4 regions of the Pseudoalteromonas sp. SG45-2 genome follow, and region 3 is predicted to be linked to each of the others. Evidence: predicted binding sites of a transcription regulator. Region 3 holds the regulator's gene; each other region holds the start of a gene.
The links. The regulator sigma-54, encoded in region 3, starts transcription at its own class of promoters, with help from an activator protein. The targets are predictions, from matches to a motif close to GTTGGCACGNNNNTNGNNT.
Positions count from the first base shown of each region.

Region 1: H5116_RS17570 (EF-hand domain-containing protein) is a predicted target of sigma-54. The motif match lies at 2,620-2,638, and genes of this name have one in related genera.
Region 2: H5116_RS18635 (BON domain-containing protein) is a predicted target of sigma-54. The motif match lies at 1,382-1,400, and genes of this name have one in related genera.
Region 4: fliE (flagellar hook-basal body complex protein FliE) is a predicted target of sigma-54. The motif match lies at 5,114-5,132, and genes of this name have one in related genera.

Region 1 covers NZ_JACJEO010000028.1:7,864-15,347, forward strand. Annotated here, with positions in the region: gene rsmB (16S rRNA (cytosine(967)-C(5))-methyltransferase RsmB) at 1-138, shown strand, start outside; gene trkA (Trk system potassium transporter TrkA) at 225-1,601, shown strand; gene H5116_RS17560 (EF-hand domain-containing protein) at 1,683-1,898, opposite strand; gene H5116_RS17565 (calmodulin) at 1,974-2,186, opposite strand; gene H5116_RS17570 (EF-hand domain-containing protein) at 2,327-2,539, opposite strand; gene H5116_RS17575 (flagellar brake protein) at 3,005-3,664, opposite strand; gene H5116_RS17580 (TrkH family potassium uptake protein) at 3,710-5,161, opposite strand; gene H5116_RS17585 (YigZ family protein) at 5,258-5,872, opposite strand; gene pepQ (Xaa-Pro dipeptidase) at 5,959-7,281, opposite strand.
Region 2 covers NZ_JACJEO010000032.1:32,104-39,587, reverse strand. Annotated here, with positions in the region: gene srmB (ATP-dependent RNA helicase SrmB) at 1-1,200, shown strand, start outside; gene H5116_RS18635 (BON domain-containing protein) at 1,474-1,794, shown strand; gene H5116_RS18630 (mechanosensitive ion channel family protein) at 2,372-3,328, opposite strand; gene yaaA (peroxide stress protein YaaA) at 3,449-4,228, opposite strand; gene tal (transaldolase) at 4,454-5,404, shown strand; gene H5116_RS18615 (DUF3545 family protein) at 5,618-5,806, shown strand; gene ung (uracil-DNA glycosylase) at 5,894-6,556, opposite strand; gene H5116_RS18605 (cobalamin-binding protein) at 6,553-7,413, opposite strand; gene cobO (cob(I)yrinic acid a,c-diamide adenosyltransferase) at 7,413-7,484, opposite strand, start outside.
Region 3 covers NZ_JACJEO010000006.1:63,004-70,487, reverse strand. Annotated here, with positions in the region: gene H5116_RS05665 (calcium/sodium antiporter) at 1-493, shown strand, start outside; gene H5116_RS05660 (KpsF/GutQ family sugar-phosphate isomerase) at 497-1,468, shown strand; gene kdsC (3-deoxy-manno-octulosonate-8-phosphatase KdsC) at 1,469-2,020, shown strand; gene lptC (LPS export ABC transporter periplasmic protein LptC) at 2,017-2,571, shown strand; gene lptA (lipopolysaccharide transport periplasmic protein LptA) at 2,561-3,106, shown strand; gene lptB (LPS export ABC transporter ATP-binding protein) at 3,103-3,828, shown strand; gene H5116_RS05635 (RNA polymerase factor sigma-54) at 3,898-5,397, shown strand; gene hpf (ribosome hibernation promoting factor) at 5,424-5,711, shown strand; gene ptsN (PTS IIA-like nitrogen regulatory protein PtsN) at 5,716-6,168, shown strand; gene rapZ (RNase adapter RapZ) at 6,187-7,032, shown strand; gene H5116_RS05615 (HPr family phosphocarrier protein) at 7,075-7,347, shown strand; gene mgtE (magnesium transporter) at 7,479-7,484, shown strand, end outside.
Region 4 covers NZ_JACJEO010000010.1:116,017-123,500, forward strand. Annotated here, with positions in the region: gene fliI (flagellar protein export ATPase FliI) at 1-1,144, opposite strand, end outside; gene fliH (flagellar assembly protein FliH) at 1,163-1,969, opposite strand; gene fliG (flagellar motor switch protein FliG) at 1,973-3,013, opposite strand; gene fliF (flagellar basal-body MS-ring/collar protein FliF) at 3,006-4,721, opposite strand; gene fliE (flagellar hook-basal body complex protein FliE) at 4,742-5,074, opposite strand; gene H5116_RS09410 (sigma-54 dependent transcriptional regulator) at 5,231-6,697, opposite strand; gene H5116_RS09415 (PAS domain-containing sensor histidine kinase) at 6,694-7,484, opposite strand, start outside.

The sequences.
Region 1 (7,484 bases), on a different contig from region 3:
GCTAAGTTTTTAGCTAATAACGATGATGTAGAACATATACCTCTACACGAAAACGATACCGTAACAACGCCAGGTTTGCAGTTACTGCCCGGTGAAAGTGATGGATTTTATTACGCTAAGCTAGTTAAAAAAGCCTAATAGCCGTACACTAAATAGTTAGCCATTTATGAAACATTAAATGGCTATTTTTTTAATTAAATTATGATCAATACCACGGGTAAATAATGAAAATAATTATACTCGGTGCCGGGCAAGTTGGTGCTACGCTTGCTGAAAACTTAGTTGGCGAACAAAACGAAATTACCGTTGTTGATATAGACGGTAACCGATTACGTGAACTTCAAGATAAGTACGACTTACAAGGGGTTATGGGCCACAGTGCGCATCCTGATGTATTACGCCGTGCAGGTGCTGAAGATGCCGATATGATTATAGCGGTAACCAGTTCAGATGAAGTGAACATGGTTGCATGCCAAGTGGCGTACAGTATTTTTAAAACGCCCACTAAAATTGCCCGCATTCGCTCAGAGCAATATTTAAAATACCGCGAAAAACTATTTCAAAACGATGATTTACCAATCGATCATTACATTGCTCCCGAAGCACTGGTCACTAAGTATATTCGCCGTTTAATTGACTACCCTGGTGCTCTGCAAGTATTGCAGTTTGCTGATGGCATGCTCTCGTTAGTAGCCGTAAAAGCTTACTATGGCGGTTTACTTGTAGGTTATGCGTTATCTGCACTTAAAGAACATATTCCTAATGTAGAAACTCGTGTTGCCGCTATTTATCGTCAAGGTAAAGCAATAAAACCATTGGGTACCACCGTTATTGAAGCCGATGACGAAGTATTCTTTATTGCCGCTACAAAACATATACGCGCAGTAATGAACGAGCTACAAAAACTTGAGCGTTCGTACAAAAAAATTATGATAGCTGGTGGCGGTAACATTGGGGCAGGCCTTGCCCGCTCACTTGAAAAAAACCACACCGTTAAACTAATTGAACGCAGTAAAGAACGTGCTGAGCAACTCTCAGAAATGCTCGATAACACGGTCGTTTTTTGTGGTGACGCATCTGATCAAGAACTGCTCTCAGAAGAGCATATTGAACAAGTAGATGTGTTTATTGCCGTAACCAATGACGATGAAGCAAACATTATGTCAGCCATGCTTGCAAAACGTATGGGCGCACAGAAAACCATGGTGCTTATCCAGCGTGGTGCTTACGTTGATTTGGTACAAGGCGGCGAAATAGACATTGCCATATCGCCACAACAAGCAACAATATCAGCGTTATTAACGCACGTACGCCGTGGTGATATTGTTAATGTGTATTCACTGCGTAAAGGTGCGGCAGAAGCCATAGAAGCGGTTGCTCATGGTGATGAAAGCACATCTAAAGTTGTTGGTCGCGCGATTGCCGACATAAAACTTCCAGCGGGTACAACTATTGGCGCAATAGTACGTAATGACGATGTACTGATAGCTCACGATGATACAATTATTATGTCGGGCGATCATGTCATTATGTTTTTAATCGACAAAAAACATATTACCGTTGTAGAAAAACTATTCCAAGTAAGTGCTATATTCCTTTAACTAGTTACGCTAATTAGTTAATTTAAAATACAAAAAAGCCGCTGACTAAGGCGGCTTTAGTGGAGTATCTTCGAATATTGATTACTGTACCTTTGAAAACTCTTCTTTAGAGATTTCACCATTTCCATCAGTATCTAAATCATCAAAAATCTTCACAAGTTGAGGGTTAACCTTCGCTTCTTCCATTGTAATCGCACCGTCGCCATCTGCATCAAAAGAGGCAAAATCTACTGCAGCATATGCTGCTGATGAAGATGCTAAAACGATAACTGCAAGTGTTGTATTGAATGTTTTCATAATAATATTCCTAGTAATATGGGAAGTCCTTTTCAAAGATCCCTGACTGTGAAAAATGTTTAATCTGAAAAAAGATTAGTAATTAGCGAATTCTTCTTTAGAAAGCTCGCCGCTACCGTCGGTATCTAGCTCAATAAATTCAGCCATTAAATCGGTATCGACAGCCGCTTCGCTTGGGCTAATTGTGCCGCTACCATCGATATCAAGGCTGTCAAAATCTGATGCTGCAAATGCAGCTGAAGAAGATGCTAGTACTATAAGTGCTAATGCTTTATTTAAATGTTTCATAACTTAATCCTTCAATGTTCTATCAAAAAAATTGCTTCGTTTAACTTAAAACGTAATTTTTCACTTCCTTGTTATCCTCTTTCGTAAGCTCCCTTGCCTACTTAGGTTGTCTTTGGCAACTCAGGATAAATACTTTTTAATTAAGCTTCTGAAAATTCTTCTTTTGATAACTCACCATTTTGGTCAGTATCAAGCTCAGAAAACATGCTCATTAATTTTGCGTCTACTGATGCTTCTGCTTGGCTAATTGTGCCACTGCCGTCTACATCAAGTGTGTCAAAATCTGTTGCTGCAAAAGCGGCTGAAGAAGATGCAATAGCGATAAGTGCTAAAGTTTTATTAATGCTTTTCATAATATGTATCCTTCAAATTTATGTGTGTGCGATTAAGTGTTTCACTTTGAATCACGATTTCGTTCAGTACACCCTGACTATTACAACTTAAATGCCAACATTGAAAAGCCATTAACTTTCAACAAGTTAAAAACAAAACATACAATAAGTAGGAATTTTCAGAGTCATTACTGTTGCCTTTTCGCAACACGCTTTAGAGGTGAAAAACTAAAGTCATTAAAAACAAATAGTTATGTTTATATAAAAAGATACATTTTAAAATGTAGAGCTATAAAAGGAGGGATTTTAAAAAATAATTAAGGTTAATTTTAACGAAGTAGCTATAACAACAAAAAACAAGCCATAACAAAAAATACGTAAAACATTGTTTTATATGAATAATATTTTTAATTATATAAAAACAAAAAAACACTTTATAAATACTCACGTAAAACGACATTTTGTTGCAAATAAGCGAAAAACGATTTAGTCAACGGTGGGCTCAAGCGCAGATGGGTCTATAAAATGCTCTTTCATAAAGGTTTTCATTTCATCCTCGCTTGCTAGTAGCTTAATTCCGCAGTGCACACCTGCGACATGCTCTTTAACACTGCAAATTTCACCTTCAAAATCTTTATCACTACTATTGAGTACGACAGTGCATTGCATATCTTTAATACCTTCAACTTGCTGATCGCCTCTAATATCAAACATTACACCAGTGAGTGAAATGTCCTTAATAAGGCCTTCAAGCACTCTATCGTCACTTAGTTTTAGCTTTGCAGGTAACAAGGTAGGTATGCGTGTTTGCGAGCGTAGCGCAAATAGCTGCACTTGCTTAGGAAAATTAATAAAGACGAGTTTAGCGGGATGAGAGGCTACTGACATAATTTGCTGGCGAAACGCAATAACTTGCCCGCCACAGCCTTCAATCAGTGCTCTTACAACAACCATTACACCATCACGTAAATAGTCACTCGCTGCAGGTAAACGCTTAGCATTGGGATAATTTAAAATAATAAACTGTTTATCGAGTAAACCAACTAATTCAGTTTTAACACGCTTACTGCTTGTAGGTGTTAATATTTCTAGGTCAACTAAACTGCCTACACCTATATGCTTTAGCTTTTCTAAATTTGTTGGCATATCCCTTTTTCCAATATTTTGTAATTTAAAACTTAAGCCGCTCGTTTATCCACGCCAAAAAGTAGGCGTAAATAACACTAATAAAGTAAATATTTCTAGGCGACCAAACACCATTGCAATAGTAAGCAACCATTTAGCACCATCGGTTATAGCACCATAATGCGACGCTACATCTCCTAAGCCAGGCCCTAAGTTATTTAAACAAGCCGCAGTGGCTGAGAACGCAGTTATGTTATCCATACCCGTGCCCATAAGCGCTAACATGATAATAATAAATACAAGCGCATATGCAGAGAAAAATCCCCACACGGCTTCTACTACTTTGTCTGGCAACGCCTTACGACCCAGCTTGATTGAATATATAGCCCGTGGGTGCACCAAACGATTAAGCTCACGCACACCCTGCAAGTACAGTAAGAACACGCGCACTACTTTCATACCACCACCGGTAGAGCCTGCACAGCCACCAATAAAGCTCGAAAATATAAGTAAAATAGGTAAAAACAAAGGCCATGTTGAAAAGTTATCAGTAGCAAAGCCTGCTGTTGTACTCATTGAAACAGCTTGAAATAACGCCTGATCGAGGGTTTCATCACCATTAGCAAATATTTCGTTAGAGGAAAGTACAGTAAAACAAATAACCACCAGCGCTAATTGAATACACAAAAACACCTTAAACTCTGGATCTCTAATATAAACTTGTATGTTTCGGCTCGCCACTGCGGCGTAATGCAGGGAGAAGTTAACAGCGGCAATAATTAAAAAGAACACACAAATAAAGTTAATTACAGGGCTGTCAAAGTGCCCCATGGAGGCGTCGTAAGTAGAAAAACCACCTATCGCCACCGTTGAGAATGCATGACATATAGCATCAAACCACTCCATTCCTGCAGCCCAATAAGCCAGCATACAAGTAATAGTCAACGACACATAAATATACCAAAGGTGCTTTGCAGTATCGGCAATTCGCGGGGTCATTTTAGAATCTTTTACAGGCCCTGGTATTTCAGCGCGGTACAACTGCATACCACCAACACCTAGCATAGGTAGTATAGCAACAGCGAGTACGATTATACCCATACCGCCAAACCACTGGAGTTGCTGGCGATAAAACAATACCGACTTGGGTAAATACTCAATACCGGTAAGCACCGTAGCGCCGGTGGTTGTTAAGCCAGAGAATGCTTCAAACACCGCATCGGCGAGCGATAAGTTCGGTTCTTGTAAAAAGATAAGCGGCAAGGACGCAAACGCCCCAAGTACCAGCCAAAACAAAACAACAATTAAAAAGCCTTCACGTGCTTTTAAATCACCGTTTTCATGGCGGTTTGGGTAATAAGCCATCATGCCAATAACAACACTAAAGATAAATGCTAAAACAAAAGGAACACCACCACCGTCTTTGTATATTAAAGACACCAGTGCCGGAGGCACCATGGTAATACTAAACAGCGCAACAAGTTGGCCAAGAATTTTTATGATGGTACGAAATTGCATTTAGCTTGTCGCTTTTATTATTAGTAAATTCAGGCTGAGTAGTATCAACCAAATTAAATAGGGTCAGTATGCATTATATGCAATTTGTGTAGGTTATTACTCTTTAATAGTTAACTCAACTGCGCCGTGACTTAAATCAAAAATATCTTTGATTGCTTGCTGAGCTTCACGGCTATCGATTGTAATCACCCACTCAATATTAGCAGTAAATTGCTTATCAATATTAAGCACTTGATACTTTGTTTTTAATAACTGCTCAATCGCGCCTTGCATGCTGTACTCACTACTCCCAGTAATTTCAACGCTGGGAACTTTAAGCACCGTTTGCAATTTTACTAGTGCATTATTTAATGAGCCACCATAAGCACGTACTAGCCCGCCGGTGCCTAATTTTATGCCGCCAAAATAACGTGTCACCACGGCAGTGATTTCGCCAAGGCCCGAACCCACCAGCACATTTAACATAGGTTTCCCCGCAGTGCCATTAGGTTCACCATCATCCGAAAAACCATAAACATGGCTGCCACCAGGATTGCCTGCCACATGTGCCCAGCAGTTATGACGTGCATCGCTATACTTTTCTTCAATGCTTTTAATAAATGTTTTTGCTGAATTTAAATCGGGGGTGTGTGCAATGTGGACTATAAACGTACTTTTTTTTATTTCTTCTTGATGAAAAACGTCAGCAGCAGGATATTTATATTCAGACATATTAAAAGCTCAATTAAAAATGGGGCCTAAAGGCCCCGTTCATATGCATATTTTAACGTTTATTCGCTAACTCGTCTTTATAGAAATTAATCGAGTTCTAAATTACGCGTCATATTCTCTAGGCTATCTTCGTGAACAATAATGTTATCTTCAATACGAATGCCGCCAAATGGTTTAAATGACTCTACCTTTTCCCAGTTAATAAACTGCTTATTATCGGTTTGCGCTAAATCACCAAGCAGTGAATCAATAAAGTATAAACCTGGCTCAATAGTAAACACTTGGTTTTTTTCGATCAGGCGAGTACAACGCAAGAACGGATGCCCTTCAGGCGATGGTTGATGTGTGCCCTTTTCGTCACTCATAAAACCGCCCATATCATGCACTTGTAAACCTAGGTGATGTCCTAGTCCATGCGGGAAGAAAGTAGATGTAATTTTACGCTCAACAATTTCCTCCGCGGGTAGGTTAACAATTTTAAAGTCACTAAGTATTTGTGCGATACGATTATGACATTCAACGTGTAAATCACCATAAAGCATACCCGGCTTTAAACCTTTACCTAACTCGATTTGTTGAACAGTCATCGCTTGCACAAGCTCAGCAAACTCACCCTGCTTTTTAAAATCATACGTACGAGTAATATCAGCAGCGTAACCATTAAAGTTTGCACCGGCATCAATTAAAAATGAGTTGTGGGTGTGTGGCACTTTTGGATCAAAGTGCGTGTAGTGCAAAATAGCGCAGTTTTCGTTAAGCGCAACAATGTTGCCGTACGGCATTTCATTTTCGCTTTGACGTGTCGCCATTAAGTACGCTTGCTGAATGTCGAACTCGCTACCACCATTAAAGAATGTATCGCGTGCAGCTTTATGCCCATCTACTGCAATGCGGTTAGCGTTGCGTAAACATTCAAGTTCGTACTGCGTTTTATAAGCGCGGTGGTAATGAAAATAGTTAAGTACAGGCTCAGGGTTCATAATACTAAAACCAAGAGCTTGCGCTACTTCAATGTATTCACCCATGTAAGCATATTTAGCTTTATCGTATGGTAATAACTTTTCTACTTGATCAGGCTGAAGTAGTAGCTCTATATCAAAGTACTCAGCCCAAAAGTCGCGAGGCTCGTCTGGTACTTTATGCCAAAAATCTACTGGACGATAAAATATGAGTTTTGGTTTGTCGCTGCCATTTACCACAATCCAGCAATGAGGATTGTCAATAACCGGTAACCACGCTTTAAACTGTGGATTAACTTTAAATGGATAATACATATCATCTAAAAACTGGCGCTTAGCTTGGCCTGAATGAATTACTAATCCTTCTAACCCTTCGCTATTACAAATTGTACGAGTACGCTGTTGCAGTGTTGCAATATGTTCGGCGTATAAAACGGCTAATTTATCCATTGTTAATCCATCTGTTAAATTTAACTTGCTATGAGTCTATCACTTATACCAATTGCATTAAATTAATGATCTATTATAGCGATAAGAAAATAGCTTAATAACAAGGCTAAAATTATGATACATAGTTGTTCTATATAAATAATTTTTAACGCAGTTATTGAATTATTTAATACGCTAGAATGATCACGTTTTTAATAAAATTG
Region 2 (7,484 bases), on a different contig from region 3:
AACAAGCTACTCGATGCCATTAATAAAATGGGCTACGAGACGCCAACCAGCATTCAACAACAAGCTATTCCTGAAGCACTACAGGGGCGCGATATTTTAGCATCTGCGCCTACTGGTACAGGTAAAACAGCGGCATTTTTAATTCCGGCTATTCAGTACTTACTGGATTTCCCACGTCGTGATCCTGGTTTTGCGCGCGTCCTCGTTATGACCCCGACTCGTGAGTTGGCTTATCAAATTCATGAACAATGTGAACTGCTAGCTAAACGCACACACCTAAAAATTGGTGTAGTAACAGGCGGTATTAACTACGGCACGCATAAAGAAATTTTCGAAAAAAATAACGATATTTTAATCGCCACACCAGGTCGATTAATGGAATACCTAGAAACCGAAAACTTTCATGCTGAACACGTAGAAATGCTTATTATCGATGAAGCAGATCGCATGTTAGACATGGGTTTCAAAAAAGAAATGAGCCGTATTTGTGACGAAGCTAAAAATCGTCGCCAATGTTTTTTATTCTCAGCAACACTCGAAGGTGACAGCGTAGAAAGGTTTGCTGAAAAAACATTAAACGACCCTGCTCTATTAGAAGCTGAATCGTCACGTAAAGAAAAAGCTAAAATTCACCAGTGGGTACATTTAGCCGATGACTATCATCATAAACTAGAGCTTTTAGTAAATACCTTAAATGGTCCAGACGTGACTAAAGCAATTGTATTTGTTAAAACCCGTGAGCGTTTAGAAACACTGATTGGCGAGCTAACCAATAATGGCGTTAAAGCAGCTTGGTTACGCGGCGAAATGCCACAAGACAAACGTATGAAAGCCATGGAAAACTTCCACAGTGGTAAAACACGTATCTTAATTGCTACCGACGTAGCTGCACGTGGTATTGACGTATCTGACATCAGCCACGTTATTAACTTTGATATGCCGCGCACTGCCGACGTATACGTACACCGTATTGGTCGTACTGGCCGTGCTGGTAAAAAAGGGATTGCAATATCGTTAGTTGAAGCACACGACATTGGTATTTTGTATAAAGTAGAGCGCTACGTTGAACAAAAACTAAAACGCCGTGTAATTAAAGGTGTTGAGCCACAGCATAAAGAAGCTAAGCCGCCGGCTAAAAAGCGTAAAGATCCAGTAAAAATGAAAGCCAAGAAAAAGGCCAAGGTTAAAAAGAAAAAGTAACCTAACATATTTTTATTCTAAGCCGACTTTTGTCGGCTTTTTTAATGCAAGCCTTACAGGCTCTGGTGTTTGTACCTGTTACATATGTAACCCAAGCATGTAACTCATACTCATTTAAATGTAATTTTTGCCCACCTTAATTTCCACTTAATAAAATTATCTTATATTTCATAGCGTTAATATTGGCACCGAAATTGTAACTACAAAGATAACCTAGCCGATGGAATTTCCATTTTGTGGCTGCACTATTCACCGTAATGTAAGGATTAAGTTATGAACCGCTTCAAGTTAACTATCGCTTTAGTATCATTTTGTTGTTTATTTTTATTAGCTTGCGCTACAAAGGTAAGTGCAGCAACCAATATGGCCGTAGTAAGCAGTGTAGCCACTCAACCTAACCTACAACAAACTATCACCAACACCCTACGAACTAACCCTAACCTAGCGTTAAGTGATATTCGTGTGCAGGTAAAAAATGGTGAAGTAGATTTATACGGTGAAGCACAAACTGGTTTTCAGCGCGCACTAGCTCAAAAGTTTTTAGAAAATATAGATGGGGTTAAAATCATTCGTAACAAAATTAGCGTTATTTAATACGCACCACAAAACCTATTTGTATAACTAATTCATAAGCGCGGCTTGTTACTCCAACACAAGCTGCGCTTTTTTATATTCTGTTTTAAGGCAAATTTTGCAGCTGTGAAAAAGATAAAATAAAGCCTAAGCAATACGATTATTCCTCCCCCTAAAACGATAGCTCACACTTATACTTAAGAAGATAGATTTAGAATTGACGCTAGCGTGTTTGTCTTTGCTCTTTTAACCCTTAAGTTAACCCAATTGATACTGAAAAAGCTTACACAGATTCTTTAGCCGACCTAACGGGCTTAAAAAGGATGATTTATTTAGTTATTGAAATAGATGAGAGCGTTTTTTCAGAGTGTGCAGCAAAGGCAGTAAAAAAATCGCTGGGTAAACACTACTTTTACTTGTTAATACTCCCATGACCAAACGCAACTAATCTGAATTAATATTCAATAAACACAAAACTAGGTATTTAAACTTTTAGCTAATAATCCGTTTATAAAAAAAGCGCAATTTTACTCTGTAAAAATGCGCTGCTGGTAAGTAACTATTTCCCAATGCTTTTGCCTAATGAGTTTTAACTAAATTACTCACTTTGGCTAGAGTCAGCACCGTCGCTACTGTCTTTATTGGATGACTGCTGGCTTATTTTATCGCTTATCATGGCATCGAGTTTCTCACCGCCTTTAATACCAAAATCTAAAGTACGAATTGGGAAAGGAATACTAATATCAGCTTCGTCTAATGCTTGCTTAACGGCAACAACACCTTTGTGGCGTACCGTCATAAAGTCAGGCTCGCCTGGGTATTTAATCCAAAACCACACCAGTAAGTTAATGCTGCTGTCGCCAAAACCTTCAGCGTATACAGCGGTTTCGTCTTTACGTATTACAAAGTCAAATTCGTTAATTTTATCGACTATAACGTCTTTTGCTTTTTCTATGTCGTCGCCATACGAAATACCTACAGGTACTTCTATGCGCCTTATACCTAGCGTAGTGTAATTTTTTAGTACATTTCTAAATAAGACTTTGTTTGGTACAAGTATTAGTTGCCCGTAAAAGCTCTCTATTAGCGTGTTACGTAGGTTTATAGAATGCACCGAACCAAACACATCATCGGTTTCTATTACATCACCTGTTTTAAATGGCTTACGTACACCCATTGCTATACCTGCAATTAGGTTTTCGGTCATGTCTTGAAACGCAAAACCAATGGCTAAACCCACAATACCCGCACCAGCAAGTAGCGAAGTAACGGTGCCTTTTAAGCCAACAAAATCGAGCGCTATAAATAAACCTATGCACAACACAATAACTTTAAATATTGACGCCATTAAATCGGCAATTTGCGTTGAGTCGAGTGAGCGGTGTAATACGTTTTTCATCAGCTTGCCAGCAAAGCGTGCCAATATTGAAAATACTATGGCAATTACAATTGCCACTATAAAATTAGGGATATGGCTGATAACAACATCAAACCACCCTCCGAGCTTTTCCTCTATTAGCTTTTCGGCTTCGCCAACTGACGGAATACTGATCATTTTGTTTGCACCTATTTAATTAATAATCTCATTAATATTAGATATAGTTGCAAATATAACGCCAGTATCAAAAAAGCCATGCAATGCATGGCTTTTCAATTGTTTATTTAAGCTTATGACCTAATTTTGTTCGTCGCGCATAAATACCGGCTCAAGCTCTTTAACTGTTGCCTCAGGGCTAAAGTAATAACCCGCCACAGTAAACTCTTTAAGTTGGCTTAATTGCGTTACTTTATTTTCGATAATGTAGCGCGCCATCATGCCGCGTGCTTTTTTAGCGTAAAAGCTAATTACCTTGTATTGACCGTTTTTACAGTCTTTAAAGTGTGGGGTAATAATTTGTGCATTTAATGCTTTTTTATCTACCGCTTTAAAGTATTCGTTTGAAGCAAGGTTAACTAAGTATTGCGCGTCTTGTGCTTTTAATACGTCGTTTAGTTTGTTCGCTATTACGCTGCCCCAAAACTCGTATAAGTTTTTGCCACGCGAGTTTTCAAGCTTGGTGCCCATTTCAAGACGGTAAGCTTGCATTAAATCAAGTGGTTTTAATAAGCCGTATAAGCCAGAAAGGATACGTAAATGGTTTTGTGCGTAATCAAGCTCGCTAGCTTTAAGCGTGCTTGCATCTAAACCGCCGTATACATCGCCATTAAAGGCAAGCACTGCTTGTTTAGCATTACTTTGTGTAAACGGCTGCGCCCACTCGCTAAAGCGTGCTGCGTTAAGCCCAGATAGCTTATCGCTAATTTTCATTAAACTGCCAATTTGCGCTGGTGTTAGTTCACGGCATACTTTCATGAGCTCTTCGCTGTGCTCTAGTAATTCAGGCTGAGTGAACTTGTCTGTTGCGGGTGGCGTTTCGTAATCAAGATTTTTTGCAGGTGAAATAACAGTGATCATAGTTAGCTATTGACTTGTAATTTATTTAGTGTCAATTTCAACATTAAATGAAACGAAAAGCACGTTTTGTTTAAATAAATCCTCTCTTAATAACCCATGCACTGCCGTTTTTCTATTGATAAGGACATAAGACCTATCAAGCATTGTCACACTGTTGCAGTATGGATTGTATATATTAAGAGTGATTAGATTTTTCTTTTAACTTGCTTGGAATGAGGAAAGCAAATGACTTCAGCTCTACAAAGGCTAAAACAACATTCATCTATCGTAGCCGACACTGGTGATATTGAAGCTATTAAAAAGCATCAACCAGAAGATGCAACTACAAACCCGTCGCTTTTATTAAAAGCGAGCGAGATTGAAGCATATAAGCCTTACCTAGATAAAGCTTGGAGCTATGCAAAAGAAACCGAGCAAGAGCCAGCTAAACAGCTTGAACTAGCATGTGATTACTTTGCCGTGTTACTTGGTAAAGAAATTAGTGAGATTGTACCTGGTTATATTTCTACTGAAGTAGATGCACGCCTTTCGTTTAATACGCAAGCGACTATTGATAAAGCACATACTCTACTTAGCCTTTACGAAAAAGAAGGTGTAAGCAAAGATAAAATTTTAATCAAAGTAGCGTCTACGTGGGAAGGCATTAAAGCCGCTGAGCAGCTAGAAAAAGAAGGTACTAAATGTAACCTTACTTTACTATTTAGCGATGCCCAAGCTCGCGCATGTGCCGATGCAAACGTATTTCTAATTTCGCCATTTGTTGGTCGTATTTTAGATTGGCATGTTGCTAACGGTATGGAAAAACCAACCGATCCGCTACAAGATCCAGGTGTTCAGTCTGTACGCAGCATTTTTGAATTTTACAAACGCCATGATTACAAAACAGTTGTGATGGGTGCAAGTTTCCGTAATACAGGCGAAATTATTGCTCTTACTGGTTGCGACAAGCTAACTATTAGCCCTAATCTTTTAGAAGATTTAGGTAACCTTGAAGGCGCACAGGAATACTTGCTAGAAACAGATATTCCTAAAGAGCCAAAACCAGAGCCACTTACAGAAGCGCAGTTCCGTTGGTTACATAACCAAGATGCTATGGCTACTGAAAAACTGGCTGAAGGTATTCGCTCTTTTGCTGATGCACAAGAACAACTAGAAGCGCGTTTTAAAGCAATGTAATTTGCTATAATCGTGTTTTAGAAAACGTCGCAATAGCGGCGTTTTTTTATGCCTAAAATTGGCTACTTCTCTATTTAACCTTCATATAATCTTCGTATAAACCTTCATCAATTAATCACACTTATGTAACATAACTGTCACTTTTTTATTCTATTTTAACTAGGCCTGTGGTATAGGTATTCTTGAGGTCAATAAAATCAATAGGAGAAGTTCATGGATAGCCTAAACGATATATTAGAGATATTAGAAGGACCAGATACAACAAGAAAAACCTCTCAAAAAAATAAAAAAAGAAAATGGCGTGAAATAGAAGCAATAAAAGACAAACAGCGCCTACGTAAAGAACTACAAGAACTAGACTACTTTACAGACAGTATTGCAATTGATGAGCTCGATTTTTAATTCAATACGCCCCAACTAAACAAAAAGGCTTCCAGAATCTGGAAGCCTTTTTTAATGGTTTAAACAATTTGAGTTCTTTAGAATAAATTAGATTTGCCAGTTAATTAGCTTATCTTTTTGGGCTTGCAATAACTCATTCGTTTGTGAGAAATGCTTACAACCAAAAAAGCCTCTATGCGCCGAAAGCGGCGATGGGTGCGGCCCTTTTAAAACATGATGGCGAGCGCTATCTATGCCTTTACCTTTTTTTTGTGCATGTGCCCCCCATAAAATAAATACCACACCTTCGCAGTGCTTATTAATATGGGCAATTACATTATCGGTAAATTGCTCCCATCCTAAATGCTTATGTGAATGCGCTTGCCCTTGCTCCACGGTCAATACTGTATTGAGTAAAAACACGCCCTGATCTGCCCAGCTTTGCAGGTAACCATGCTCAGGAATAATAAACCCGCTGATATCGACAGCTAACTCTTTGTACATATTTTTAAGCGACGGTGGCAGCTTTTTTACATCAGGCAATACCGAAAAACACAAGCCATGCGCTTGCCCTTCCCCGTGGTATGGGTCTTGTCCTAAAATTACAACGCGGATGTCATTAAGTGCGGTGGCATCAAAAGCACTAAATACTTGAGCTTCAGGCGGGTAAACAGCAACACCTTCATTGCGGCGATTAGCCACATACTCTAACGTTTGCTGCATGTAAGGTTGCTGTAATTCACTTTCTAAAAATGTAGCCCAATTGCTCATTGTGTACTCTTAATCTGTTTACGTGATGCGTCTATTTTAACACACATATCCGCGAGTCCATCTAGCATGCGCGGAGTAAAACGATGTAATAAATCGGCATTTACGCTAATAAATTGATCATTTTTAACTGCTGGTACTTCTGGCCACTTTTGCCAATTAACAACCGGCTGTGGTGTTTTTGATTTTTCATCAGGGATAATAATAACTTGCGGCTTAGTAACAATAACATTTTCGATACTAATTTGCGGATAATCTGTAACGCTATCGGCAAATACATTACTTACATGGCATGTTTCAATCAGCTGATTTATCCATGTGTTTTTACTTACTGTCATCATGGGCTCAGCCCATAACTGATAAAATCCGGTAATATCTTTTTTATCTTGCTGGCTTTTAACAATCGCGTTTAGCTTTTGTGTAAATGCATTTGCCGCTTGTTGGCTTTGCTCAATATTCCCTGTAAATTCACCAAAAGTAAGTAACTCGTGGGCTACACCCGCGATTGTGGTGGGATTACTCAAATACACTTTTATACCTAAACGCTCTATTTGGGCTAAATCTTCGCTTTGATTTCCGCTTTTCCACGCAATAACTAAGTCGGGTTTAAGCGCCAATACTTTTTCAAGCGAGATGCCGTAATACCCCCCTATGCGCTCAATACTTTGGGCTTCACTTGGGTAGTCGGCGTAATCAACCGTGCCCACAATATTATCGCCCGCCCCTATGGCAAATAGGTTTTCGACAATGTGCGGTGCAAGCGCGATTATTCGCAGTTTTTTAGAATCATTAGCCAGCTCTGCAAGTGCACTGCCCGATACACAAAAAAGCAGCACCCCAATAAAAAACGCTTTAAACATTAGTAATCAAACCCTTCGAGCGCTTTTATGCCTGAGTCGAATGCATGTTTTACATTACGCACTTCACTTAC
Region 3 (7,484 bases):
AGAAGCCTGCGACGATGTACCAAACGATGTACCTACTAAAAAAGCGGTATTTTGGTTAATTGTCGGCATGGTACTCTTGCCGGTTAGTTCTCATTTTTTAATCGGCTCAGCTGTTGATATTGCTAAATACTTCGGCTTAAGCGACTTAGTCATTGGTTTAACAATTATTGCCATTGGTACTAGCTTGCCTGAACTTGCCGCCTCGGTTGCAGGTGTACTTAAAAATGAAGATGATTTAGCACTAGGTAATATTGTTGGCTCAAACATATTTAATATTTTAGCTGTATTACCTCTAGCAGGTATTATTAATCCTTCAGCAATTGATCCATCGTTAGTAAGCCGAGATATATTAATTATGATTGGTGCAACACTTGCTCTTATTATTATGTCATTGAACTTTAGAGGCACCCAGCGTATCAATAGGGTAGAAGGCGGCTTATTGCTAATAGCGTTTTTGGGTTACCAAGGGTATATTTTTAGTCAAGTAGGGTAAATGATGGCAACGCTAAACTTTATTGAACAAGGCCTTCGCGTTTTAGATGTTGAGCGCCAAGCACTTAGTGATATTGCACAATATGTAGATGAAAATTTTCATAACGCGTGCCAATTAATGTACGACTGTGAAGGCCGTATTATTGTTATTGGCATGGGAAAATCAGGCCATATTGGCAATAAAATAGCGGCAACCCTTGCAAGCACTGGCAGCCCTGCGTTTTTTGTTCACCCTGGTGAAGCAAGTCATGGTGATTTAGGTATGATCACTAAAAATGACGTGGTTATGCTTATTTCTAATTCAGGGGAAACCAGCGAAGTTTTAAATATCATTCCGGTTTTAAAACGACTTGGTGCCAAAATGATAGCGATGACTGGCAATACACAATCAACAATGGCAACCCTTGCTAATGTACATGTGTGCATTAAAGTAGAAAAAGAAGCTTGTTCATTGGGTCTAGCCCCTACATCAAGTACCACTGCAACGCTTGCGATGGGCGATGCCATGGCAGTTGCATTATTAGAAGCTCGCGGCTTTACAGCTGATGACTTCGCGCTATCTCACCCAGGTGGTAGTTTAGGCAAGCGCTTATTACTTACTTTAAAAGATGTTATGCACAGCGGCGCAAATACACCTATTATTGATGTTTCACAAACAGTTAAAGATGCTCTAATAGAAATGTCAGCTAAAGGATTAGGTATGACAGCCATTGTTGATGAAAATCAGCAACTCGTAGGGTTATTTACCGATGGTGACTTACGTCGCATTTTAGAACAAAGAATTGATATTCATACAACACAAATAGATGTTGTTATGACTAAGTCATGCACTACAGCTACGCAAGATATTTTAGCCGCTGAAGCGCTCAATATTATGGAACGTAAACGTATAAATGGCCTAATCGTCGTCAATGAGAAAAACCAACCTATTGGCGCATTAAATATGCAAGACCTATTAAAAGCAGGAGTGTTATAAATGCAATTTGAAGAACTCTATCAACCGCTGAGCGATGATGCAAAAGCACGCGCTAAAAAAGTAAAACTACTTATATGCGATATTGATGGTGTATTTTCTGATGGCCGTATTTACCTTGGCAATCAAGGTGAAGAGCTAAAAGCATTTAATACAAAAGATGGTTTTGGCATTAAAGCACTTATAAACAGTGGCTTTGAAGTAGCTGTTATTACTGGTCGTCATTCACAGATAGTACAACAACGTATGAGCAGCTTAACCGTACAGCATATTTATCAAGGCCAAGAAAATAAGCTCATTGCCTATCAAGAATTAAAAGATAAACTCAACCTTAGCGATGAACAAATTGCTTATATTGGTGATGACGGTCCTGACATGCCTGTTATGGAGTTAGTAGGCTTTGCCGTTGCAGTAAATGATGCCCACCCTCTTATTAAGCGTTTGTCACATTATGTAACGCAAATGCCTGGTGGTTTTGGCGCTGTGAGAGAACTCACCGATTTGCTCATGCTTGAAAATGGTAAAGCATTGACTACACAAGGCACTAGTTCATGAATGCAGCGCGCATAATATTAAGCGTTTTATTCATTAGCTGTATGGTTTGGCTTTGGTACCCTTATTTTGCACAAACAAATATTGTGCCTCAGGCTGAGCCTGAAGTTGTTGCTAAGCCTGATTACATAGCTATTGAGCTCAAACAGACAGCCTATGATGAGCAAGGTAAAATTAGCCACAAAGTCACTGCGGCTAAAATGGAGCTATACCAGCAATTAGGTTTCACGTTTTTTGAAAAACCCATTTTTACTTTATATAACGAGCAACAAACGTGGCAAATAAATGCAGACGAAGCAACATTATATGAAGATAAACAATTAATTTTAGAAGGTAATGTGGTTGCCAAAAATTTAACCGATAACGCCATGATAGACAAAATCAATGCTGATAATATTCAGGTTGATATAAAGTTATTAACAATGCGTTCGGAGCAACCCGTCATTATCACTGGACCCAATTTAAAAATCACCGGTAAAGGCCTAGAAGCCGACTTGAAAACCGAAGTGATAAAACTAATTAACCATACGCGAACCATATATTATGACCAATAAAATATTAAAATCACTTATAATTCCTACACTTATACTAGCGTTTAATAGTAGTGCTGCAGAGCAAAACACGCAACCTGCTGCCAATCAAATTTCAATAAGTGCCGACAAGCAAGAAGGTCAATTGAAAGCTAATGTGGGTATTTTTGAGAAAAACGTTGAGATTATTCACGGTAATCGCCGCATTACAGCCGATCGCCTAGAAGTACACAAACGTGATGAACTTGGTGATAATAAACAATTATTAATTGCCACAGGTAGCCCTGCGCACTTTGAAGAAAAGCAATCAGACGGCACGACTATGAGCGCCAGTGCTGACGAAGTACGTTATGATGTATCTAAGCGTTTTTTAACGCTTGTTGGTAATGCACAAGTTTCGCAAGCCGGACAAAAAATAAATGCTAAAAGCATTACCTACGACATAGAGCAGCAGCTCATCAGTGCCGAAAAAGATGAAAACTCAACTGACCGCGTTCACACAATTTTAGTACCGATCGAAGCTAAAAAAAGTAAAAAAGGCGATAAAGGTCAACCATGAGCACATTAAAAGCAGAACTATTGGCAAAAAGCTATAAAGGTCGTGAAGTTGTAAAAAACGTCGGCCTTGAAGTACAAGCTGGCAGTATAGTTGGCTTACTTGGCCCTAACGGTGCTGGTAAAACAACGACTTTTTATATGATTGTAGGGCTTGTTCCTAGCGACAAAGGTAAAATATCTATTGATGATAACGATATTACTCTTTTACCTATGCATAGTCGTGCTAGATTAGGCATAGGCTACTTACCACAAGAGTCATCGATTTTTAGAAAGCTGACTGTTTATCAAAACTTAATGGCCATTTTAGAAACGCGCAAAGAACTAAATAAACAAGCCAGAGAAGACACGCTCAATAACTTATTAGATGAATTTAGCATACAACACATTCGTGATAGCCAAGGTATGGCATTATCGGGGGGAGAACGTCGTCGTGTAGAAATAGCACGAGCGCTGGCAGCAGATCCTAAATTTATATTACTGGATGAACCGTTTGCCGGTGTTGACCCTATTTCGGTATTAGATATAAAGAAAATAATAGAACATCTTAAAAATCGTGGGATTGGTGTATTAATTACCGACCATAACGTAAGAGAGACCCTTGATGTTTGTGAAAAAGCCTACATTGTTTCTCATGGGGAGCTGATTGCATCAGGTACTCCAGAACACGTATTAAATGATAAAACAGTACGCGATGTTTACTTAGGCGAGCAATTTAGGCTGTAACATTTACGCCATGTCTTTAAGCATCTGCTAGTATTAATTATAACAACATAAAAGGATTGTTAGAGATACATGAGGCAATCACTACAGCTGCGCATGGGCCAGCAACTTACAATGACTCCACAGTTGCAACAAGCTATTCGTTTGTTGCAACTCAGTACATTGGATCTCCAGCAAGAAATACAAGAAGCTCTCGACAGTAATCCACTATTAGAGGTTGAAGAGGCAGACTATTCCGAAGACGCTGCTGGTAAAAACGAGCAAAAAGCTGATACCGATGACATAACTGTTAGCGCATCTGCTGATGATGCTCCGAGCGAATACGAACAAGATACTGGTGAAGCACTTGCAAAAGACACGCTAAGTGACGACATGGCTATGGATGTCAGTTGGGATGAGTACATGAGTGCCGCTCCTGCAGCCTCATCAGGTCCAATGCCTGAAGACGAATCAATATACCAAGGCGCCTCTACTGAAACGCTCCATGAGTATTTAATGTGGCAATTACAACTAACGCCATTTAGCCCTACAGACGAAGCTATTGCTATTGCTATTGTAGAAGCTGTCGATGATTCAGGTATTTTAACACTAAGCTGCGAAGAGATTTTAGAAAGCTTTAATCAAGAAAACGAAGATGATAACGAAGTCGAACTTGATGAAATTGAAGCGGTATTAAAACGCATCCAACTGTTTGATCCTGTTGGTATTGCTGCACGTAGTTTACAAGAGTGTTTGTGTATTCAGCTTAATCAATTTGATAAAGAAACACCTTATATTAATGAAACGAAAATGATTTTAACCGAGCATATTGATCTATTAGCAGCTCGCGACTATCGTACATTAATGAAAAAAACTAAGCTCAAAGAAGAAGAGCTTAAAGAAGTAATGACACTAATACATACTCTCAACCCAAAACCTGCAGATACTATTGTAAGGGAAGAATCTGAGTATGTTATTCCTGATGTGTCAGTTAAAAAAATTAAAGGCCGCTGGGTTGTCGAATTAAACCCAGATAGCATGCCTAAAATTCGTGTTAATAGCCAATACGCAGCAATGTCTCGCACTGTAAAATCAAGTGGCGACAGCCAGTTTATTCGCTCACATTTACAAGAAGCTAAATGGTTTATTAAAAGCTTAGAAAGTAGAAACGACACGCTATTAAAAGTTACTAATTGTATTGTTAAGCAACAACAAGGCTTTTTTGAACATGGCCCTGAAGCCATGAAACCAATGGTTTTAAATGATGTTGCTGAAATGGTAGAAATGCACGAATCGACAATTTCTCGCGTAACTACTCAAAAGTACATGCATACACCCCGTGGTATATTTGAGCTTAAATATTTTTTCTCAAGCCATGTAAGTACTGAAAACGGTGGTGAATGTTCATCTACAGCAATACGTGCGCTTATCCGAAAATTAATCGCAGCAGAAAACTCAGCAAAACCATTGAGTGATAGCAAAATAGCGGATATATTGGCTGAGCAAGGAATTAAAGTAGCGAGACGTACAATCGCAAAATACCGCGAATCTCTTGCTATTCCACCGTCAAATCAGCGTAAAAGTCTGATTTAAGACGCTAAACTAAGAGGGTAATGCTTATGCAACTAAACTTAACTGGTCGTCACGTAGAATTAACCGATTCACTAAGAGACTATATTAATACTAAATTTGCGAAGCTTGAAAGACACTCTGATCATATTAATAATGTTCATGTCATTCTCGATGTAGAAAAATTAAATCAAAAAGCAGAAGCCACAATACACGTAAGCGGTGCTGAGCTATTTGCCTCTACAGAACATCAAGATATGTATGCCGCTATTGACTCGTTGATCGACAAGCTCGATCGCCAAGTAATCAAACACAAAGAGAAGCTTGCTCGACACTAATATGATGAAATTAAGTTCACTTATATGCCAGGACTGCAGCAAAGCTGCGGTCCTTTTTAATAGCAAAAAAAGAATTTTAGAGTTCATTAGCGAACTTGCTCACGACAAACTTCCGTATTTACCGCAACAAGATATTCTTAATGCTTTAATGAGCAGAGAGAAATTAGGTAGTACAGGTATAGGGCGTGGCATTGCTATTCCTCATGGAAGAATGAGCGGTGCAGAAGAGCCTTTGGCTTTAGTGCTCGTTAGCGAAACTCCAATAAACTTTGATGCAATCGATAATCGCCCTGTTGATATTTTTGTCGCACTCATCGTACCAGATGGCGATAACCAGCAGCACTTAAAGACTCTAGCAACCATTGCTGATAAACTAAACAACAAAGATTTTTGTAAACAGTTACGCAGTGCAAAATCTGATACTGAGCTTTACCAAGTTATTGTCGATCAATCATAGTTTTATAAAGGGTGTTAAATGGAGTTAATTATCATAAGCGGCCGTTCTGGTTCTGGAAAGTCGGTTGCTTTGCGCGTTGTAGAAGATTTAGGTTATTATTGCGTAGATAATATTCCAGTAAACCTACTTCCTTCATTAGTTCGCAGTGTATCTGATAGCTACGATAAAATTGCTGTTAGCATTGATGTGCGCAACATCCCTAAAGAACAAGATGAATTTAACGATATTCTTGAATACTTACCAGGCTTTGCAAACCCTACGTTATTTTATTTAGATAGCGACGATCAGACATTGATCAAACGTTTTTCTGAAACACGCAGATTACACCCACTATCAATAGACTCGTTGCCCCTTGATTTAGCCATCAAAAAAGAAAAAGAATTACTTGATGTATTAACCACTCGCGCCGACTTTATGATAGATACGACTGATTTAAGTGTTCATCAACTCGCTGAATCTATTCGTGAAAAGATTTTAGGTAAAAAAGATAAGCAACTGATTGTCACATTTGAATCATTTGGCTTTAAACACGGTATACCAAAAGAAGCAGACTACGTATTTGATGCACGCTTTTTACCAAATCCACACTGGGAACCAGAGTTGAAGCCTTTAAATGGGTTAGATCAACCGGTTAAAGACTATTTAGCTAATCACAGCATAGTGCAAAAATTCACATGGCAAATTCAAACATTTGTACAAACGTGGTTACCGCATTTAGAACGAAATAACCGCAGTTATTTAACCATTGCTATTGGGTGTACAGGCGGGCAACATCGCTCTGTGTATTTAGCGCAAACTATCGGTGAAAGTTTTGCAATGACACATCCCAATGTAAAAATTCGCCATCGCGAGCAAGAAAAATAATATAGCTGAATAATCACCTGTTCAGCTTAGGTAGAGTAAGTTATGCATTGTGAAGATACCTTTTTAATAAAAAACAAATTAGGCTTACACGCCAGAGCAGCTACTGTGCTTGCGCAATTAGCAGTACAATTTGATGCGACAATCACATTATTCCAAGATGACAAAGAAGCAGCAGGCGATAGCGTACTTGCATTAATGTTACTTGAAAGTAGCCAAGGAAAAGAAGTTAAAGTTGTTTGTAAAGGCCCTGATTCTGAGCAAGCTTTACACGCTGTTGGAGAATTAATAGCACAACGCTTTAATGAACAAGAATAATCTGTTTTATAAAAACAATATTCGCATTACTAGTGCTTCAATTAAAACAGATATATAAAATAAATAGGTTAGTAACGCCAGTTAACTCACCTCCCCCCATAAAGTAATATAACAATTTATAAAGGACGCCAATGCCA
Region 4 (7,484 bases), on a different contig from region 3:
CTTGCTTAAGTACACGGGCTTGTTGCATGTGTGGTTCAGAAACGACTTGAGGCATAACACGCGAAATCGATTTTTCTATATCTATAGCGGGATAGTGCCCGCTGTCGGCTAAATCACGCGATAATACAATGTGGCCATCTAAAATAGCTCGCGCTGCATCAGCAATAGGGTCTTGCATATCATCGCCTTCACTCAACACCGTAAAAAAGGCGGTAATTGAACCTTGCCCTTCACCGCCATTACCAGCACGTTCCACCAGCGCAGGTAATTTAGCAAACACCGAAGGCGGATAACCCTTTGTAGCAGGCGGCTCGCCTACAGCAAGTGCAATTTCACGTTGCGCCATTGCATAACGCGTTACCGAATCGAGTAACAATAATACGTTTAAACCCTGATCTCTAAAATACTCTGCAATAGTTACGGCGCTCTCACAGCCTTTTAAACGCATAAGCGGTGATGAATCAGCGGGCGCTGCGACAACAACTGAACGTTTGCGCCCCTCTACACCGAGTATTTCTTCAATAAATTCTTTTACTTCGCGACCACGCTCCCCCACTAAGCCAACAACAATGACATCGGCTTCGCTACCTCGGGTCATCATACCGAGAAGTACTGATTTACCCACACCAGAGCCTGCAAACAAGCCCATGCGCTGGCCTTGTCCTACTGTAATAACCGAGTTAATAGCACGCACACCTACATCCATAGGCTTAGTGATTGGTCTTCTTGAAAGCGGGTTTATAGTATTTTGTGCAAACTTTAAATGATGCTCAGCATTAATTTTACCTAGGCCATCTAGCGGTCGCCCTAAGCCATCAACCACGCGCCCTAGTAAACTCATCCCTACAGGTAAACCTAAGTTATTAACTTGAGGAATTACACGCGCACCTGGAAGTACACCAGAGATATGATCATTAGGCATTAAATACAAAGTTTGATCGTTAAAACCGACTATTTCGGCGTCTACAAAGCCGTTCATAGTTTCTATTTTACATTGGCTACCAACGGGAGCACGTAAACCTCTAGCCTCAAGGGTAAGGCCAACAACACGCGTTAAAATACCTGCCACAGCAGGCGCTGGGGTTTTAATATGTTGTTGATATTGAGATAAGCGTTCGCTTAAAGGTGCACGTTGAGTTGACATAACACGCCGATAAAATAGTTAGATACCACTATTATGCAAAAAACTATCCAACGTTTCTTTGACACGTGTTTTAAGGGTCATATCGAGTGATGATTGCGCTGTTTTAACTTCACAGCCACCGCGCTCAAGAGTGGGCTCTGCCATTAATTGCCAGTTATTATCAATAATGGTTTGTTCACCGTAACTCTCTTTTATGAGCTCTAAATCTTCGGGGTTTAAATGAATTCGTACTTTTTCTTGCTCGGCATTAAGAGAATCTATACTTTGCTTTAACGTATGTAAGATCACATCTGGCGATGTTTTTACTTCTTGATAAATAACAGCTTCCGCTAACATACTAGCAAGTTGTACTAATTGCTTTTCAGCTTGTTCATCTACTTTATCTAGCGGTGCAGTAAGTCCCTCTAAAATAGTTTTTAAACTTGTTAACTGCTCTTCAATTAATGGTTTTACGTCATCAAGGCCTTTTGTTTTACCTTGCTCTAAGCCTTCTTTGTAGCCAGCCTCTTTGCCTTCGCCAACGCCTTTTTCAAAACCGTCTATGTAGCCTTGCTCATGACCTTGCTTGAGGCCTTCTTCGTAGGCATCTTGCCTAATGCGTTCAAGCTCAACCATAGTAAGCGCAGGCAATTCTGGTTCTTGTGGCTCATCAATTGGCATTTCTTCAGCTAATTCTTTTTTATACAGATCACTAAGCGGTGTACCGTAAGCTGTAGAGCGATTGCCAAAGCTGCTCTCATCTGGTGCTACATCTGGAATAGCCCAGTTTTTTAATAATTCATCTGCTTCATCAGCCCGAAGTGTGCGCCCTTTGAGTTTGCTCATGGTTTACAAGAACTCCTCGCCACCGCCGCCGCCCAGCTGAATTTCACCTGAGTCAGATAAACGACGCGCTGTTGATAAAATCTCTTTTTGCGCCGCTTCTACTTCACTTATACGAACAGGTGCCATAGCTTCTAAATCATCAGCAAGCATTTCGGCTGCACGCTTAGACATATTGCCCAGTATTTTATCTTTAAGGGCATCGTCGGTGCCTTTAATTGCTTTCATTAATACGTCTTGTTGTACTTCTCGCAGGATTGCTTGAATACCACGGTCTTCAACATCCATTAAGTTTTCAAACACAAACATTAAGTCTTGAATTTGCTGCGACATCTCTTCGTCATGCTCACGAATAGAGTCCATTAACTGCCCTTCTACATTGGTATCTAGGTAGTTCATTATATCTGCAGCTGCTTTTAAGCCACCCATTTTAGCGGCTTGTGCACCTGCTTGGCCGGCAAATTGTTTTTCCATAATTTCGTTTAGCTCTTGCAGTGCTGCTGGCTGAACTTCTTCAAGGTTTGCAATACGCATTGTTAAATCTAAACGCACTTTTTCAGGGAACTGAGCAATAATCTCAGCTGACTGTTCTGGCTCTAAATACGATAATACAATGGTTTGAATTTGCGGATGCTCATTACGAATAATGTTTGCTACCTGCTTAGAGTCCATCCATTTTAATGAATCCAAGCCTTTAGCACCTGAGCCCATAACAATTTGGTCAATAAGGCTAGCGGCTTTGTCTTCACCAAGTGCTGCTGTAAGCGCTTTTTTAATAAAGTCTTCTGACTGAAAACCAATGGTACTAAAGCTTTGAATTTGTTCTATAAACAAGTTGTGTACAGCGCTAATTTTAGCTTGAGATAAATCCTGTAGCCCAGCCATTGCCATACCCACTTTTTGCACCTGTTTAGGTTCTAAGTGTTTAAGGATTTGCGCGGCATCTTCTTCTGATAAACTCAAAAGTAATATAGCGGCTTTATCTACCCCATCTAGCTTATCAACATCAAAGGCTGGCGGGAGTTGTTTTTGTTCTTGATCAGTCATCTTCTGTTAACCACGCTTTCACTACTTGTGATGATAGTTCTGGTTCGTTAGCTACAAGGGCACGAATTGCTTTGAGTAAATCTTCGTCGCCATGTAAATCCGGTAACTGCAGTGTACCATCACTTGAGAAACCAACCGAAGCAGAATCAAAGTCTTTATTTAGCATATCAAGTGTATTGTCGCCAATATCTACGCCTGAACTTAATGCATCTTCGTCGTATTCTTCTAGTGTATCGTCTGGGTAAATTAAGCGCTTAAGCATTGGTTTTACTACTGCCATTATCAATACAATGATAACTAAGGCGCCTAGCACAAGGCGGGCTATTTTCATAAACCAGTCTTGTTCCCACAGTGGCACTTCTATTGATAAATTTGTTGCTTCACGTACAAACGGCACTGTTACTACTTCAAGTGCATCACCACGTTGCATATCAAAACCTACACCACCTTGTAGTAAGCGACGAATATTTGACAATGCCTCTACCGAGCGCGGGGCCATAGTTGTTTCGCCGTTTTCTCCCACTTTAGGGACATAGTCAACAGCAACTGACACACTTATTCTGCGTATTACACCACTTTGCTGGCGCTTGTGAGAAATAGTTGTATCGAGTTCATAATTACGTGTTGCTTCTTTGTGGCTACGTGTTGGTGACGTAGCTGTGCCTGCGCCGCCTTGTCCTGCAACTTCAGGGATGTTTGAGTTTAGCGGTGGTTGATTTGTAAGCGCACCAGGAATACCAACAGCTAAACCACCAATGTTATTTTCTTCAAATGTGGTTTCGCTTCTAACCGCTGGTAGGTCTGGGTTATAACGCTTTTGAGTTTCCTCAACTGAGCTAAAGTCCATGCTCAAATCAACTTGAGCTGTATAGTTTGCAAGCCCAACAACCGGTATTAAAATACTGTCTATTTTTTCAAGATACTCTTGTTCGCGCTTACGTTCTAAATCGTATTCTTTACGAGAGCGTGCTGCTAATGAGCTTTGCGAACCTGAATTTAATAATCGACCATTTTGGTCAGTGACTGTAACACGTGCAGGCTCTAAGCCTTGTACTGCAGAAGCAATCATATCAACAACAGAGTCTACTTCTTCACGGTCAAGTGAGCGGCCACGCTTAAGTGTTAATACAACAGTAGCGGATGGTTTTTTCTCTCTGCGGGCAAATACGTTTTCTTTAGGAATGGCTAACAATACTTTGGCGCGAGTAATGTTGTTAAGCTCTTCAATTGTGCGTGCTAATTGCTGTTCACGACCATGTTTTAGGCGCTCACGCTCCAAGCGTTGGCTTACGCCAAAGCCCATATCTTGCATAATAATGTCAGAGCCTGATGCTGGACCTTGCTCTAACCCTTCACGGGTCATTAGTAGCTTAATGTTTTGGTATTCACTTTCATCAACCGATACAACATTGCCATCGAGTTGATATTCAATTTTTTGTGCATCTAAAAAGTCTAATGTTTGAATAAGCTCTTCAGTTTGCATTTTGCCTAACGGGCGCATATCTGGCTGACGAGCCCAAATAATAATGAAAATCGCGATAGCTAAACAAATCGCTAATGCTATTACCAGTGTTACTTGGCGCAATACATCAACACCACTTAAAGCACTTAAGTAGCCTGACTTTTGTTCTTGTTGATCATCACCACCACTTTGGTCGATACCGCCGCCAGCAAGTGCTAGGTCTGTAGATTGGTTAGATTGCGCCACAATAATTCTCCACTACCTAATTAAACAGGCATGTTCATGATTTCTTTATAAGCTTCAACAAGTTTATTACGAACCTGTACTGTAGCCTCAAAAGCAACTGACGATTTTTGAGAAGCAATCATCGCCTCAGCAAGCGATACACTTCGATCACCCATTTCAACCGCTGTTACTTTTTGACCTGCATCTTGCTGTAAACCGTGCACTGTATTTAGTGCATCACTTAGCATGTCGCCAAACTGGGAAGTAGAAGTAGGCTGAACTTGAGTCGGCAATTTATTTATTTGATTATTACGGCCGGCTTCTAAAGCCATTGATTGCATTTCTTGAAATACAGCACTGTTTTGAATTTTCATAATTTATCTCTGACACGCAGTGAACTCTTACAAGTAATAAAGCACAAAACATGCCAATAAATTAATTGTTGAAATACATGCGGTTAGCTTTAAATTATGTGAGTCAGAGTTTTGACAACCCTAAGTTCGCAGCGCAAACTTAGGGTTTATAGGAGGTTATGCAGGAAGTGAAATACCTAAATCGCGCATTTGCGCTAGTTTATAACGTAAAGTTCGTGGGCTTATGCCCAACGTTTCGGCAACGTCTTTACGCTTACCTTGGCAACGTGCAAGGGTTTCTAAAATAATGCGATGCTCTTTGTCTTTAAGCTCATCTTTATAGCTACCGGTATCTGCTGCTAGTAAACCTTGTTTAGGCTCATCCTCGGCATGCAATTTTTCATCATAATATGCAGAGCTTAGCGTGCTTATATCAACGCCTTTATTTACGTGAGCCACTTCTGTTGGCGATACTGTTTGCGCCGGTGCCAATGATGGCTCCATAACAAAGTTATTAGGCGCTAAGTTTTCAATAAAAATAGCATGCTCGTTTATTGTATCGCCACTTCGCAGTATAAGCGCACGCTGTATAACGTTATCAAGCTCGCGTACATTTCCAGGCCACGCGTGAGCCAGTAACTTTTGCTCGGCAGCTTTATCTAAATACGCCATTAGCTCTTTACTTTTACTGATATGGCGCTCAATTAAATGCTTAGCCAATACAATAATATCGCCAGGGCGTTGGCACAATGGTCGCCACATTAATGGAAAAACATTAAGCCTGTAATATAGATCTTCTCTAAATTGGTTTTCAGACACGGCTTCTTTTAAATCACGATTACTGGTTGCCAAAATACGTACATCGAGCTGGATTGTTTTACGACCCCCTAAACGCTCTACTTCACGCTCTTGCAGTACGCGTAACAGCTTTGCTTGTAGCCCTAAGTCCATCTCTGTAATTTCATCAAGTAAAATAGTCCCGCCTTGTGCTTGCTCAAACTTACCCGGACATGCTTGAATCGCGCCTGTAAAAGCCCCTTTTTCGTAACCAAATAAAGTGGCTTCGAGCATATTTTCAGGAATAGCCGCGCAGTTAATCGCCACAAATGGCTCATTACAGCGGCTCGACTTATCATGAATATAGCGAGCAAGTACTTCCTTACCTGAACCACTTGGGCCAAGTACCATTACACTTGCATCAGAGCGTGCTACTTTACTCGCAAGCTCCAATAATTGAATACTAGTTGGGTCAGCAACAATAGGTCCGTCGGTTTCTTTTGCTTTTTCAGGTAAATAACGGCTCACCATATTTAACAGCACTTCAGGTGCAAATGGTTTAGCCATGTAGTCAATTGCACCTAGACGCATGGCTTCTACCGCATCGTCAATTGTGGCGTACGCCGTCATCATCAATACAGGTAAGTCAGGGTGGTTTAATTTAATACTGCGTAGTAAATCAAGTCCACTCATTGCGCCCATTTGCACGTCGCTTACAACAAGCGAAAATTGATCTTTTTTAAGCAATATCATTGCTTGCTCAGCACTGCTCGCTGCAACACATTCAATACCCGACATTTCAAGGGTATCTATTAAGGCTTCACGAAGCCCAGCGTCATCTTCGACAACTAAAATAGTGTTACTCATAATGACCCCTCTAATTTAGATGTTGCCTTAATAGGCAGTAACAAGCTAAAGCAGGCACCACCATGCGTATTATTAGTCACATCAACACGGCCTTGGTGCGCACTAGCCACCGAACTCACTACAGCAAGCCCTAAACCTGTGCCCTGACTTTTTGTAGTAAAAAATGGTTCAAAAATTTTATCGCTTTGGCTTAAATCAACACCTGGGCCATTGTCGCTCACACTAATACGAACCATATCTAAATCTTTTAAATCTCTTTGTGCGCTAATTTTTACTTTTGCGCCACCGCCAATAACTTGAATACTATTGTGCACTAGATTTTGAATAGCACTGGCCAATGCCGTTTTATTACCAACTATTTGTATATCGGGTTCTGGTAAGCTTACATCTAGCTCACTTTCATTAAGTGCGACCATCGCATCAGCACCTGCTTTAACTTCGGTTAAAAGCTGCTGCATTGAAACTTGCTCAACAACTTGCTGATCGCCACTTTTAGCAAATAACAGCATGTCGTTTACTTGAGTTTCTAAATCTTTTAAACGCGACATTAACTTTGTTTGAAAATTATCGCGAGATGCTTCGGGTAAGCGCTTTGACCCTAAATTAGCAGCATAAAGCATAGCGGCTGAGAGCGGCGTACGGACTTGATGCGCTAATGATGCAACCATTTTGCCCAGCGCGCTTAATCGCTGCATATGTGCAACACGTTTTTGTAAGCGGCGAGTTTCGGTTAAATCCGTCATTAAAATAAGTTGCCCAGGCTCTGGTGCTAAAGCAGTAATATCAA